DNA from 2 places in the Oleiagrimonas sp. MCCC 1A03011 genome. Region 2 is predicted to be linked to the other one. Evidence: predicted binding sites of a transcription regulator. Region 2 holds the regulator's gene; the other holds the start of a gene.
What was found. The regulator HrcA, encoded in region 2, represses chaperone genes, less so after heat shock. The targets are predictions, from matches to a motif close to TTNGCACTCNNNNNNNNNGAGTGCNAA.
Positions count from the first base shown of each region.

Region 1: a site for HrcA is predicted at 3,316-3,342, ahead of rpoH (RNA polymerase sigma factor RpoH). Genes of this name have one in related genera too.

Region 1 is NZ_MSPY01000002.1:222,926-228,686, forward strand. It holds gene ftsE (cell division ATP-binding protein FtsE) at 13-693, shown strand; gene ftsX (permease-like cell division protein FtsX) at 693-1,649, shown strand; gene BTJ49_RS04645 (response regulator) at 1,675-2,523, shown strand; gene ung (uracil-DNA glycosylase) at 2,543-3,253, shown strand; gene rpoH (RNA polymerase sigma factor RpoH) at 3,372-4,229, shown strand; gene BTJ49_RS04660 (TonB-dependent receptor) at 4,494-4,889, shown strand; gene BTJ49_RS04665 (family 43 glycosylhydrolase) at 5,055-5,761, shown strand, end outside.
Region 2 is NZ_MSPY01000003.1:346,310-352,070, reverse strand. It holds gene dnaK (molecular chaperone DnaK) at 1-569, opposite strand, end outside; gene grpE (nucleotide exchange factor GrpE) at 675-1,232, opposite strand; gene hrcA (heat-inducible transcriptional repressor HrcA) at 1,325-2,383, opposite strand; gene recN (DNA repair protein RecN) at 2,545-4,215, shown strand; gene BTJ49_RS08155 (tRNA threonylcarbamoyladenosine dehydratase) at 4,459-5,253, opposite strand; gene BTJ49_RS08150 (cytochrome c) at 5,473-5,757, shown strand.

The sequences.
Region 1 (5,761 bases), on a different contig from region 2:
AACGCGGCGTCCGTGATCCGTTTCGACCAGGTCAGCAAGCGCTATCCCACCGGCCAGGAAGCCCTCAGCGGGCTGTCGTTCCATGTCGAGCCGGGCGAGATGGTCTTCGTTACCGGCCATTCGGGCGCGGGCAAGAGCACATTGCTGAAGTTGCTGGCGATGATCGAGCGCCCCACGCGCGGCAGCGTTACCGTCGACGGCCGCAATCTGGCCACGGCGCGCGCCAGCGCGATTCCCAGACTGCGCCGCAAGCTGGGCATGGTGTTCCAGGATCATCGTTTGCTCATGGACCGCACGGTGTTCGCCAATGTCGAACTGCCGCTTGTGATCGCCGGCATCGCGCCGGCCGAGCGCGCCCGTCGGGTGCGTGCGGCGCTGGAAAAGGTCGGGCTGCTGGCCTACGAGAAACAGGCGCCGGCCCTGCTTTCCACGGGCGAACAGCAGCGCGTCGGCATCGCCCGCGCCATCGTCGCCAAGCCGCCGTTGATCATCGCCGACGAGCCGACCGGCAATCTCGATCCGCGGCTGGCCGCCGAGATCATGGGGTTGTTCGACCAGTTCCAGAAGATCGGCACCACGGTGCTGGTGGCCAGTCACGACCTGATGCTCATCAAGCGCACGCGCAAGCGGGTGTTGGTGCTCGATCATGGCCGCCTGGTCGATGATGTGCCGGCGACCGAGGTGATGGCCTGATGGCGCGTGCGCAGCGCGAGCCGGGCACCGCGCGCACTCGTCCGCGTCGCGTCGCGGTCTGGGGCGAGCAGCATGCCTGGGGTTTCATAGCCAGCCTGCGGAGGCTCACCGGACGTCCGCTGAGTACCCTGCTGACCGTCACGGTGATGGGCTTCGCGCTGGCGCTGCCGCTGACCTTCGCGCTGTTGCTGGGCAATCTGCAGCGGCTGGGGTCCGCGCTGGGCCAGACCCAGGCCATCAGCGTGTTCATGCAGACGGATGGTCACGCCAGCGATGCCAAGGCGCTGGCGGACAAGTTGCGCGGGCGCGACGAGGTCGATGCCGTCGACGTGCGCACGCCCAAGCAGGGCATGGCCGAGCTGGCCACCATGCAGGGCTTCAGCGATGCGTTGAAATCGCTCGACTACAACCCGTTGCCCTACGTCGTGGTGATTCGCCCGGTGGCGCACATCGATGCCGACCAGGCCGCGAAGTTGATCGCCTGGCTGCGCACGCAGCCGGGTGTGGATCAGGTGCAGGACGATGGCGCATGGCGTCAGCGTCTGGATGCTCTGCTCGCGGTCGGCACACGCGCGGTGCTGTTGCTGGCGGTGCTGCTGGCTATCGCTGCGCTGCTGGTGGTCGGCAACAGCGTGCGCCTGGATATCCAGGGGCGCAGTGACGAGATCGCGGTGCTGCGTCTGGTCGGCGCCAGTCCGGCGTTCGTGCGTCGCCCCTATGTCTATGCCGGTCTCTGGTACGGTCTGGCGGGCGGCGTGGTCGCCACCCTGCTGACGCTTCTGCTGGAATGGGCGTTGGCCGCACCGGTGGCGCGTCTGGCCGCAAGCTACGGTGGCCGGCTGGACTTCGGTGGTTTGCCGTGGGGGCTGCTCGCGTTGGTGCCGGTGCTGGCCGCGGCGTTGGGTTGGCTCGGCGCGCGGCTGGTTTGTGCGCGACAATTGCGGCGACCGGGATGAGTCGTACACATACACGGGGGCATGCATGAAGGGCGACATCAGTCGACACATAGCCAGCGCGGAACCGCGCGTCATGGTGGTCGACGGTTCGAAAGTCGTACGTCGGCTCATCGAACAGGTGCTGAGCAAGGAGTTGCCGGAAGCGACGGTGGTCTGCTGCGGAAGCGGTGAGGAAGCGCGCGCGGCGCTCGAGGATGGCGTGGTCGATTTCGTCACGGTGTCCCTGCGGCTTCCAGATATCGATGGTATCGAGTTGGCCCGGCACATCCGCGAACAGGTCACGCAGACCTACGTGCCGATCGTGGTGATTTCCGGCGATGTCGACCAGCGCCTGCGCGATCGCAGCCTGGGCGATGCCGTTACCGACTATTTCGACAAGTCGCTGGGCTTCAAGGCCCTGGCTGACTTCATCCGCGGCTACGTGCGCCCGGACGATCAGGCCGAGGGCGAGGTCCTGTATATCGAGGACAGCCGCGTCGTCGCCCTCGCCACGCGACGCATGATGGAGAAGCACGGCCTCAGCGTGTTGCACGACATCAGCGTCGAGGACGCGCTGGCGCGGCTGGAGACGGCCAAGGTGCAGGGCCGCATCGGCGCCGATGTGGTGTTGACCGACGTCACCCTGAAAGGCGAGCTGACCGGCGGCGACCTGCTGCGCAAGCTGCGCGGCGAATACGGCTACAACAAGGGGCAGCTTCCGGTGCTGGTGATGACCGGCGACGACAACCCCGACAAGCAGGCCGAGTTGATCCGCGCCGGCGCCAATGACCTGGTCGAGAAGCCGGTCGAGGAGCGCCTGCTGATGACCAAGTTGCTGTTCCAGCTGCGGGTATCGCGCCATCTGCGCGAACGGGCTGCGGCCACGGCGGAGTGAACCGATCAAGGATGAAGCGATGAGCGAACTGCGACTGGAACCCTCCTGGAAGCAGCGCGTGGGCGACTACTTCCAGCGACCGGACATGCAGGCGCTGGGGGACTTCCTGCGCGCCGAGAAGCGCGCCGGCAAGGAGATCTATCCGCCCGGCGGGGAAATCTTCGCAGCGTTCGACCACACGCCGTTCGACATGGTGAAAGTCGTGATCCTGGGCCAGGACCCGTATCACGGTCCGGGCCAAGCACACGGCTTGTGTTTCTCCGTCCGTCCCGGCGTGCCGGCGCCACCCTCGCTGGTCAATATCTTCAAGGAAATCGAGAATGATCTCGGTATCCCGCGTCCGGATCACGGTTGTCTGACGCCCTGGGCCGATCGCGGCGTGTTGCTGCTCAACACCGTGCTGACGGTGGAACGCGGCCAGGCCGCATCGCATCGCGGAAAGGGCTGGGAAGGGTTCACCGACCACGTCATCGATGTGCTGAACCAGGAGCGCGAAAACCTGGTTTTCCTGCTCTGGGGCAGCCACGCCGGCAGCAAGGCGAAGCGCATCGACAGCCGGCGTCACGGCATCCTGCGGGCACCGCATCCCTCGCCGTTGTCGGCGCACCGCGGCTTTCTCGGCTGCGCGCATTTTTCCCGCGCGAATCAGTACCTGGAAGCCCACGGCCAGACGCCGATCGACTGGTCGCTGCCGCCGCTGGAAACGCTGCGACAGACCGCCACAGATTGACTTTGTCTGGACTTGGTGTACTATTAAGTACAGTTATGCGGCGCCGGAACTTTCCCGGCTCCTTAGCACTCCAACCTTTAGAGTGCTAGTCTGAACGTTCCTCAGGAGGTTCGAGTTCATGAATCAGGCCCTGGTTGCCAACAATCTGCCGATCCCCAGTGTTGCCGGCAGCCTCGACGCGTATATTTCCGCGGTGCATCGCATCCCGGTACTGAGCGCCGAGGAAGAGCAGCAGCTGGCCGAGCGCTACCACGCCGAGGAAGATCTCGGCGCGGCCAAGCAGCTGATTGCCGCTCATCTGCGCTTCGTGGTCCACGTCGCGCGCGGTTATTCTGGTTACGGCCTGCAGCTGGCCGACCTCATTCAGGAAGGCAACATCGGCCTGATGAAGGCGGTCAAGCGGTTCGACCCCGACCACGGCGTGCGCCTGGTGAGCTTCGCGGTGCACTGGATTCGTGCCGAGATGCACGAGTTCATCCTCAAGAATTGGCGCATCGTCAAGGTCGCCACGACCAAGGCGCAGCGCAAGCTGTTCTTCAACCTGCGCAAGAGCAAGAAGCGTCTGGGCTGGATGAACGCCGGCGAGGTCAAGACGGTGGCCGAGGAACTCGGCGTGCCGGAGAAGACCGTGCTGGAGATGGAATCGCGCCTGTCCGGTCGCGACGTCGGCTTCGACGCGCCGGTGGATGCCGATGACGATGCGCGCCCGTCGCCGTCCACGTTCCTGATCGACGACAACGCCGATCCGTACCAGAACGTGGCCGACGCCAGTCAGGCCGAAAGCCGCCATGACACGCTGTCCGAGGCGCTGCAGGATCTGGATGACCGCTCGCGTGACATCATTCAGCGCCGCTGGCTGACCGACGACAAGGCCACGCTGCAGGAACTGGCCGATGAATACGGTGTTTCCGCCGAGCGCATCCGCCAGATCGAGGCTGCGGCCATGAAGAAGATGCGGGGCGTGTTCGCCGCCTGAGCGCGCGGACTCGATACCACATCCGAACGGCCCCGCATCGCGGGGCCGTTTTTTTATGCTCGAGATGTTTGGCTGACCCGCCTGGTATGTGCGTCGCACGGCCCGAGGACTAGGCCGAATTGCGGACGCTACGCGTCGACAACAGTGCTATCGTCGCCAGCAGCGAGACAAGGGTGCTCTGGACTCGCTGGATCGGCAAGGGCGTTACACGGCGGGACCGGGCGATGGTCCGGTCCCATGACGGGTTGCCAGCATGGGGGCGCTATGAACTACGACAGAAAGTTTCTGCTGTGGGCGCTGGGTTTCGCGGTGTTCGGTTTGTGCGTGGGCATCTACATGGCGGCATCGAAGAATCACGGTCAGCTGGTGGCACACGCGCATATCCTGCTGGTCGGTTTCGTGGTGTCGTTCATCTACGCCATCATCCACAAGCTGTGGCTGACCACGCCGGGACGCTGGATCGCACGCATCCAGTTCTGGTTGCACATCGTGTGCGCCGCGTTGCTCTCCATCGGACTGCTGCTGCTGTACGGCCACATGTATCCGGAGACTGTGCTCGAGCCGATCCTGAGTCTGGGCTCGATCGGCGTGCTGCTGGGGATGCTGCTGATGGGCGTGATGGTGCTGCGGTCGAGTCGCGCCGGCACTTCGGCGACGTAGCGCCGCGTGTCCGGCTGCAACGGGGCCGGACGTTCCTGTGCCGATGGTTCGGTTGCCAGGGGCGTGCCGGCTGTAGGAGGATGACTGTCTTCCCCCGCCCGGTCGCGACTGGGCGTATTTCCTGCGCGCCGGGCAGCGGCGCGCCGCTGCTCCCGGTGCCTCGTCATGCCCCTGCGCAAGTTCGAACGCTTTTTGATTTCGCAATGTAAACGTTTACATTGCGGCCTCGTTGCGGGGCTTCTGCTGGCTGCGCCGCTGGCGCATGCCGTGTCGCGGGCGGCTCCGCCGCGCGCCACCTACGCCAATCCGGTCGATATCGACTACCGCTACAACTACGAACAGATGAACCGGGGCATTTCCTACCGCACCGGCGCGGATCCGGCGGTGGTGCGCTTCAAGGGCGCCTACTACTTGTTCCAGACCCTGGCGGATGGCTACTGGCGATCGACGGACCTGGTGCATTGGCGCTTCATCCAGCCCGATCGTTGGCCGTTCCACAGTGAAGTGGCGCCCGCCACGCTGGTCGCCGATGGCAAACTGTTCCTGATGCGTGCCTCGATGCGGCCGCAGCCGTTGCTGTTCAGCACGAATCCTGCGTCGGGGCACTGGTCGTTCTGGACCCGCTGGTTGCCGATGGTGCCGAAGACCACATGGCCCGGTAAGTCGATTCTGCCGGGACGCCTGCCGTCCGGTCCGTGGGACCCCGGTCTGTTCCAGGATGATGACGGCAAGGTGTACTTGTACTGGGGTTCCTCCAACGTCCATCCGCTCTACGGTATCCAGATGAATCTGGCGCTGGACAAGGCATCCGAGGGCGAGGGCAAGCGCGTCACGTATCCCGGCGATCCGGTGACGCTGATCAAGCTGCATCC
Region 2 (5,761 bases):
TTGCGGTCGCCGCCCTTCTTGTCCAGGCCATAGGCCAGCGCGGCCGCGGTCGGCTCGTTGATGATGCGCTTGACCTCCAGACCGGCGATCTTGCCGGCATCCTTGGTCGCCTGACGCTGCGAATCGTTGAAGTACGCGGGCACCGTGATGACGGCTTCGGTGACCGGCTCGCCCAGGAAGTCCTCGGCGGTCTTCTTCATCTTCATCAGCACCTTGGCCGACACTTCCGGCGGCGCCATCTTCTTGCCGTCGGAGGTCTGCACCCAGGCATCACCGTTGTCGTGCTCGAAGATCTTGTAGGACACCAGGTCGATGTCCTTCTGCACTTCGGCGTCCTTGAACTTGCGGCCGATCAGACGCTTGACCGCGTAGAAGGTGTTGGCCGGATTGGTCACCGCCTGACGCTTGGCCGAGGCGCCCACCAGCACTTCGCCGTCCTTGCTGAAGGCGACGATGGAAGGCGTGGTGCGGTCACCCTCGGAATTCTCGATGACGCGCGTGGATGAACCCTCCATCACCGCCACGCACGAATTGGTGGTGCCGAGGTCGATACCGATGATCTTGCCCATGGTCTTCACTCTCCGAAAATTTCTGTGATGCGGCCCCCGCGGCCGCCGTTGATTTCTAGGTGGGGGATGCCGCGCGGCGATTCAAGACGCGCGCGGCACGGTTTTTCAGGCGCTGGGCGCCTTGGCGACCGCAACCAGCGCAGGGCGCAGCAGTCGGTCGTTGAGTACGTAGCCCTTCTGCAGCACGGCGACGACGGTGTCGGGGGCGTGCTGATCGGTCTCGACCATGTTCATGGCCTGGTGCTGTTCCGGATCGAACGGCTTGTGCAGCGGGTCGATCGCCTTCAGGCCGTTCTGCTCGGCGACCTTCAACAGTGACTTGAGCGTCAGCTGCATGCCTTCGCGCAGTGGCGCGACCTCCTCGGTCTGCACGGCCAGGCCCTGCTCCAGGCTGTCGCAGACCGGCAGCAGGTCCGAGAGCACGCGCTCGTTGGCGAAGCGGCGGGCCTGTTCCAGCTCGCGCTGCAGGCGGCGGCGCTGATTCTCGATCTCGGCACGCTCGCGCAGCAGGGTGTCGCGCATGTCCGCGACGCTGCGCTCGGCCTCGGCCAATTGGGCGGTCAGGGTTTCCAGCTCCTGCATCGAGGTCTCGCCGTCCTGCGACGTGCTGGACGGCTCCTGATCGGGCGCCGTGTCCGGTGCGTTCGGCTTGGTGTCTTCCATCATGGCTCCAGGCAACTTCATGAGGACCCGCGACAGCGCCGCAGGCCGGTTCGGTTTGGGTTGGTGTGCGGAAACGACCGCTCTGGCGAGGGTTATAGGGTCGCCGTGACGCGATTCAAGGCATCGCCGAGCAATCCGGCGGTCGCCTGCACGACGGGAATCACGCGATCGTAGGCCATGCGGGTCGGTCCGATCACGCCTACTGTGCCCAGCACGCGGCCCTCGGTGCCATAGGTGGCGGTCACCACGGAGCAGCCGTCGAGCGCGGCGTAACCCGACTCCTCACCGATGAACAGGCGCACGCCGGGGGCCTTCGCGCACACATCCAGCAACTGCATCAGATCGCGCTTGCGCTGGAAGGCCTCGAACAGTTCACGCAGGCGATCCAGGTCGGACAGCTCCTGATAGCCCATCAGGTTGGTCTGCCCGCTGAGCACCATGTCGGCCTCGGCCTGCGGCGCGAACGAGGCCGAAGCCAGCTCCACCGCATTGCTCAGCAATTCGTTCAATTCGTGGCCGGCGGCCTTCAGCTCGGCCAGCAGGCGCGTGCGGATCTCGTCCAGACGCAGCCCGGCGAATTCGCTGTTGAGGTAATTCGCCGCCTGTTCCAGCGCTCCCGCGCTCAACGGCTCACTCAGCTGCACCACGCGGTTCTGCACCTGGTTGTCGGCAAACACCAGAATGACCAGTACACGCGCGCCTTCCAGCGGCACGAAGTCGATGTGGCGAAGGGAGAAGTCCGAATGTCGCGGCACAGTTACCAGACCGACGAAATGGGTCATCGCCGAAAGCAGCGACGAGGTGCTGTTGAACAGGTCCAGCGAGCTGTTCGGTGTCGGTGGAAGCTGCTGGCGCAGGCGCGCCAGGTCTTCGCCGGTCAGCGGACGCAGCTCAAGCAGGCTGTCCACGAACAGGCGCAGCCCGCGCGGCGTGGGAATGCGTCCGGCGGACGTGTGTGGCGACGCCACCAGACCGGATTCCTCCAGATCGGCCATGATGTTGCGGATGGTCGCCGGGCTCACGTCCAGTCCCGAGGACTTGGACAGCGTGCGCGAACCGACCGGCTCGCCGTCGGTCAGGTACTGGCCGATCAGCGCGCGCAGAAGGCGGCGGGAGCGTGCGTCGAGATCCGGACCGTGCGATGGGCTCATGAAAAACCGGGTTTGCGTGGATACCTGTGGACTGAATAAGGGTTGAACGCGAGCGTTGCAAGCCCCTCGTGTCCACCTCGCCTCGATTGAAGATCGTCCGCTGTCTGCAGATATGAGACGCGTATCGCTACAATCAGCGACGTCATCGTCCGGGTTTGTCTATGCTCAGCTCGCTTTACGTGCGCAATTTCGCCGTGGTCGAGGAAGCCGAGATCGGCTTCGGCCCCGGCATGACCGTGGTCACCGGTGAGACCGGTGCCGGAAAGTCCCTGCTTGTCGACGCGCTGATGCTGCTGTCCGGCGCCCGCGCCGATAGCGCGCTGGTCCGCGCCGGTAGCGACCGTGCCGAGCTCTCGGCCGAATTCGACCTGTCCGCCCTGCCCGCCGCGCGGGACTGGCTGGCCCAGCAGGAGCTGGACGACGACGGGCACTGCAATCTGCGCCGCGTGCTCAAGGCCGAAGGCAGCTCCCGCGCCTGGATCAACGGGCGGCCGGCCACGCTGACCCAGCTGTCGGAGCTGGCGGCGCTGATTGTCGAGATCCACGGTCAGCACGAACACCAGGCGCTGCTCTCGCGCACGCATCAACTGGCCCTGCTCGACGCGTTCGCGCAGGCGGCCCCCTTGCGTGAGCGTGTGGCCGAACAGACTCGCGCCTGGCGCGACTGCGGCCGGCGCATCGAGGCACTAACCGGCGGCGAGGATCGCGACGAGCGCATTGCCCTGCTGCGCCACGAGGTCGAGGCCCTGCAACGCTGGAGCCTCGCGCCCGAAGACCTGCAGGAGCTGGAAGCCGACCACCGCCGCCTGGCCAACGCCGGCCGGCTATTGGAAGGCGCCAACGGACTCAGCGAGCTGCTCGACGGCGACAGCGAATTCGCCGCGCGCCGCGCCGTCGGACGCGCGCAGACCGAACTGGCCCGCCTGGCCGAACTCGACAGTCGCCTGGAACCACTGGCCGCGCTACTGGAAAACGCCGAGATCCAGCTCGGCGAGGCCATCGACGGCCTCGGCCACTACGCCAGCGACCTGGACATGGACCCCGAGCGCTTCGCCGAGGTCGATCAGCACCTGGCCCGCCTGCACGATCTGGGGCGACGTCACCGCCTGCCGCTGGAAGAGTTGCAGCAGAAAGCCGAGACGCTGGCGACCGAACTCGAGGAATTGGAAGGCGCGGGCGCGACTCTCGAACGCCTGCGGCGCGAGCGCGACGAATGCGCGAGCCGCTATGCCAAGGCCGCCGCCGAGCTGAGCAAGGCCCGCGCCAAGGCCGCTGCAACGCTGGGCGAACAGATCACGGCATTGATGCAGGAACTCGGCATGGCCGGAGGCCGCTTCCAGGTCTCGCTCACGCCGCGTGATGGCGACGATCCCGACGCACTCGGCGCAGAACGCTGCGAATTCGAGGTCAGCGCCAACCCGGGGCAGCCGCCGCGGGCACTGCGCAAGGTCGCCTCGGGCGGCGAACTGGCACGCATCAGTCTCGCCGTCGAGGTCGCCGCGCTGGGCATGGACAGTGTGGGTTGCATGATCTTCGACGAGGTCGACAGCGGCATCGGCGGCGCGGTGGCGGAGGTCGTCGGCCAGAAGCTGCGCACGCTCGGCGACCGCTGCCAGACCCTGTGTGTGACGCATCTCCCCCAAGTCGCAGCGCAGGGCCACGCACACATCAAGGTCAGCAAGCAGAGCGAGGACGACACCACGCGTACCCGCATCGAGACCCTGGATGGCAAACAGCGCAGCCGGGAGCTGGCGCGCATGCTGGGCGGCATCGAAATCACCCGCGAGACCGAGGCGCACGCGCGCAAGATGCTCAAGCAGGCCCAGGGCTGAGTCCGCCCCGCCGGCAAAAAAGAAACGGCGGCTGAACCGATCGGAACATCGGCTTGAACTAATCGCGATGCAGGACCATCTAATGTTCCGTATCGCCGTGATGGCGACCGCAGATGACCCGCCTGCTTCGCATGGTCATCGAGGGATCGGCTCCACCCCCTCCCCCCAATAGGCGCCGGTCCAACAAACCCTCGACAGCTCTTCCCCTGGCTGTCGGGGGTTTTTTATGCCTGCAAGATACGTTCACGCATTCGTTTTTTCCTGCAGCAGCAGTTCGAGAACCCGCCCCACGGCGGCAAAGGCGAACGCGCCGGTGATGTGCGTGGCCGCGCCCAGACCGCCACCGCAATCCAGGCGAAAACCCTCGTCGCCGCTCGGACGTGTCCCGCAAACGCTTCCATCCTCCTGCGGATACCGCACGTTTTCCAGCGAATACACAGCAGGAACGCCGAAATAACGATTAGAATTTCTTGGAAAATTAAAATCTTGCCGTAACTTTTTGCGAATAAGGCTGAGCATGGCGTCATGCTCGGTACGCGACAGATCGCGCACCCGCACCTGAGTCGGGTCCACGCGCCCACCGGCCGACCCGACCACCACCAGCGGCAGCTTGCGGCGACGGCACCAGGCGATGGTTTCCAGCTTCACACGGAAAGCATCGCAGGCATCCAACACCAGGTCGTAGCCGCGGTCGAGTAATTCATCCAGCGAGCCCGGCGTGAGAAACCGCTCGATGCCTTCCACCTCGATATATGGATTGATGGCGCACGCACGCTCGGCCATCAAGGCCACTTTCGATCGCCCGTACTGACCGTCCAGGGCTGGAAGTTGCCGGTTCGTGTTGCTGAGACAGACCTCGTCCGCATCGATCAGGGTCAGACGTCCGATGCCGCTGCGCGCCAGCGCCTCGACCGCCCATGAACCCACACCGCCGATGCCGACGACACAGACATGCTTGCCCGACAACCGCTCCACGCTGCCACGGCCGTAGAGACGGTCCACGCCCTGGAAGCGCTCCGCGCGCACGCGCTCCCGCATGGCGGCATCGTCATCCGCGGAGGAAATCGTGCTTGGCACGGACGTCGGGTCATGCTCGAATGAGGCGCTCATGCGATACGTCCGTTCTTGAACCGGGAAATTTTCATGCGATCTGTTCTGCTCTTGATTCTGGGTCTGGTTGTCGGCGCAGTGGGTGCCTTCAGGGTCAGTAACGTGATGCACATGCGCGACGCCTATCCGCGCGGCGTGATGAACGTGATGAAGCATCATCTCGGTGCGCTGGGGCAAGCGGTTCGCCAGGGCAAGTGCCCGGCCGACGCCACGCAGTTGCACTTGCGGCGCCTCGCATCGATACAGGCCGATATTGTGCCGGCTTTCGCCAACGATGTCGGCGCCAAGCCGGATTTCCAGGCGCATGCGAAGAAACTCGACGACGCGATCGAACAGGCTCTGCAGGCCGCGCCGGCCGACTGCCCCACCCTGCAGAAAGCCGTGTCCAACATCGGCGGCACCTGCAAGAGCTGCCACGAAGCCTACCGCTGAACGA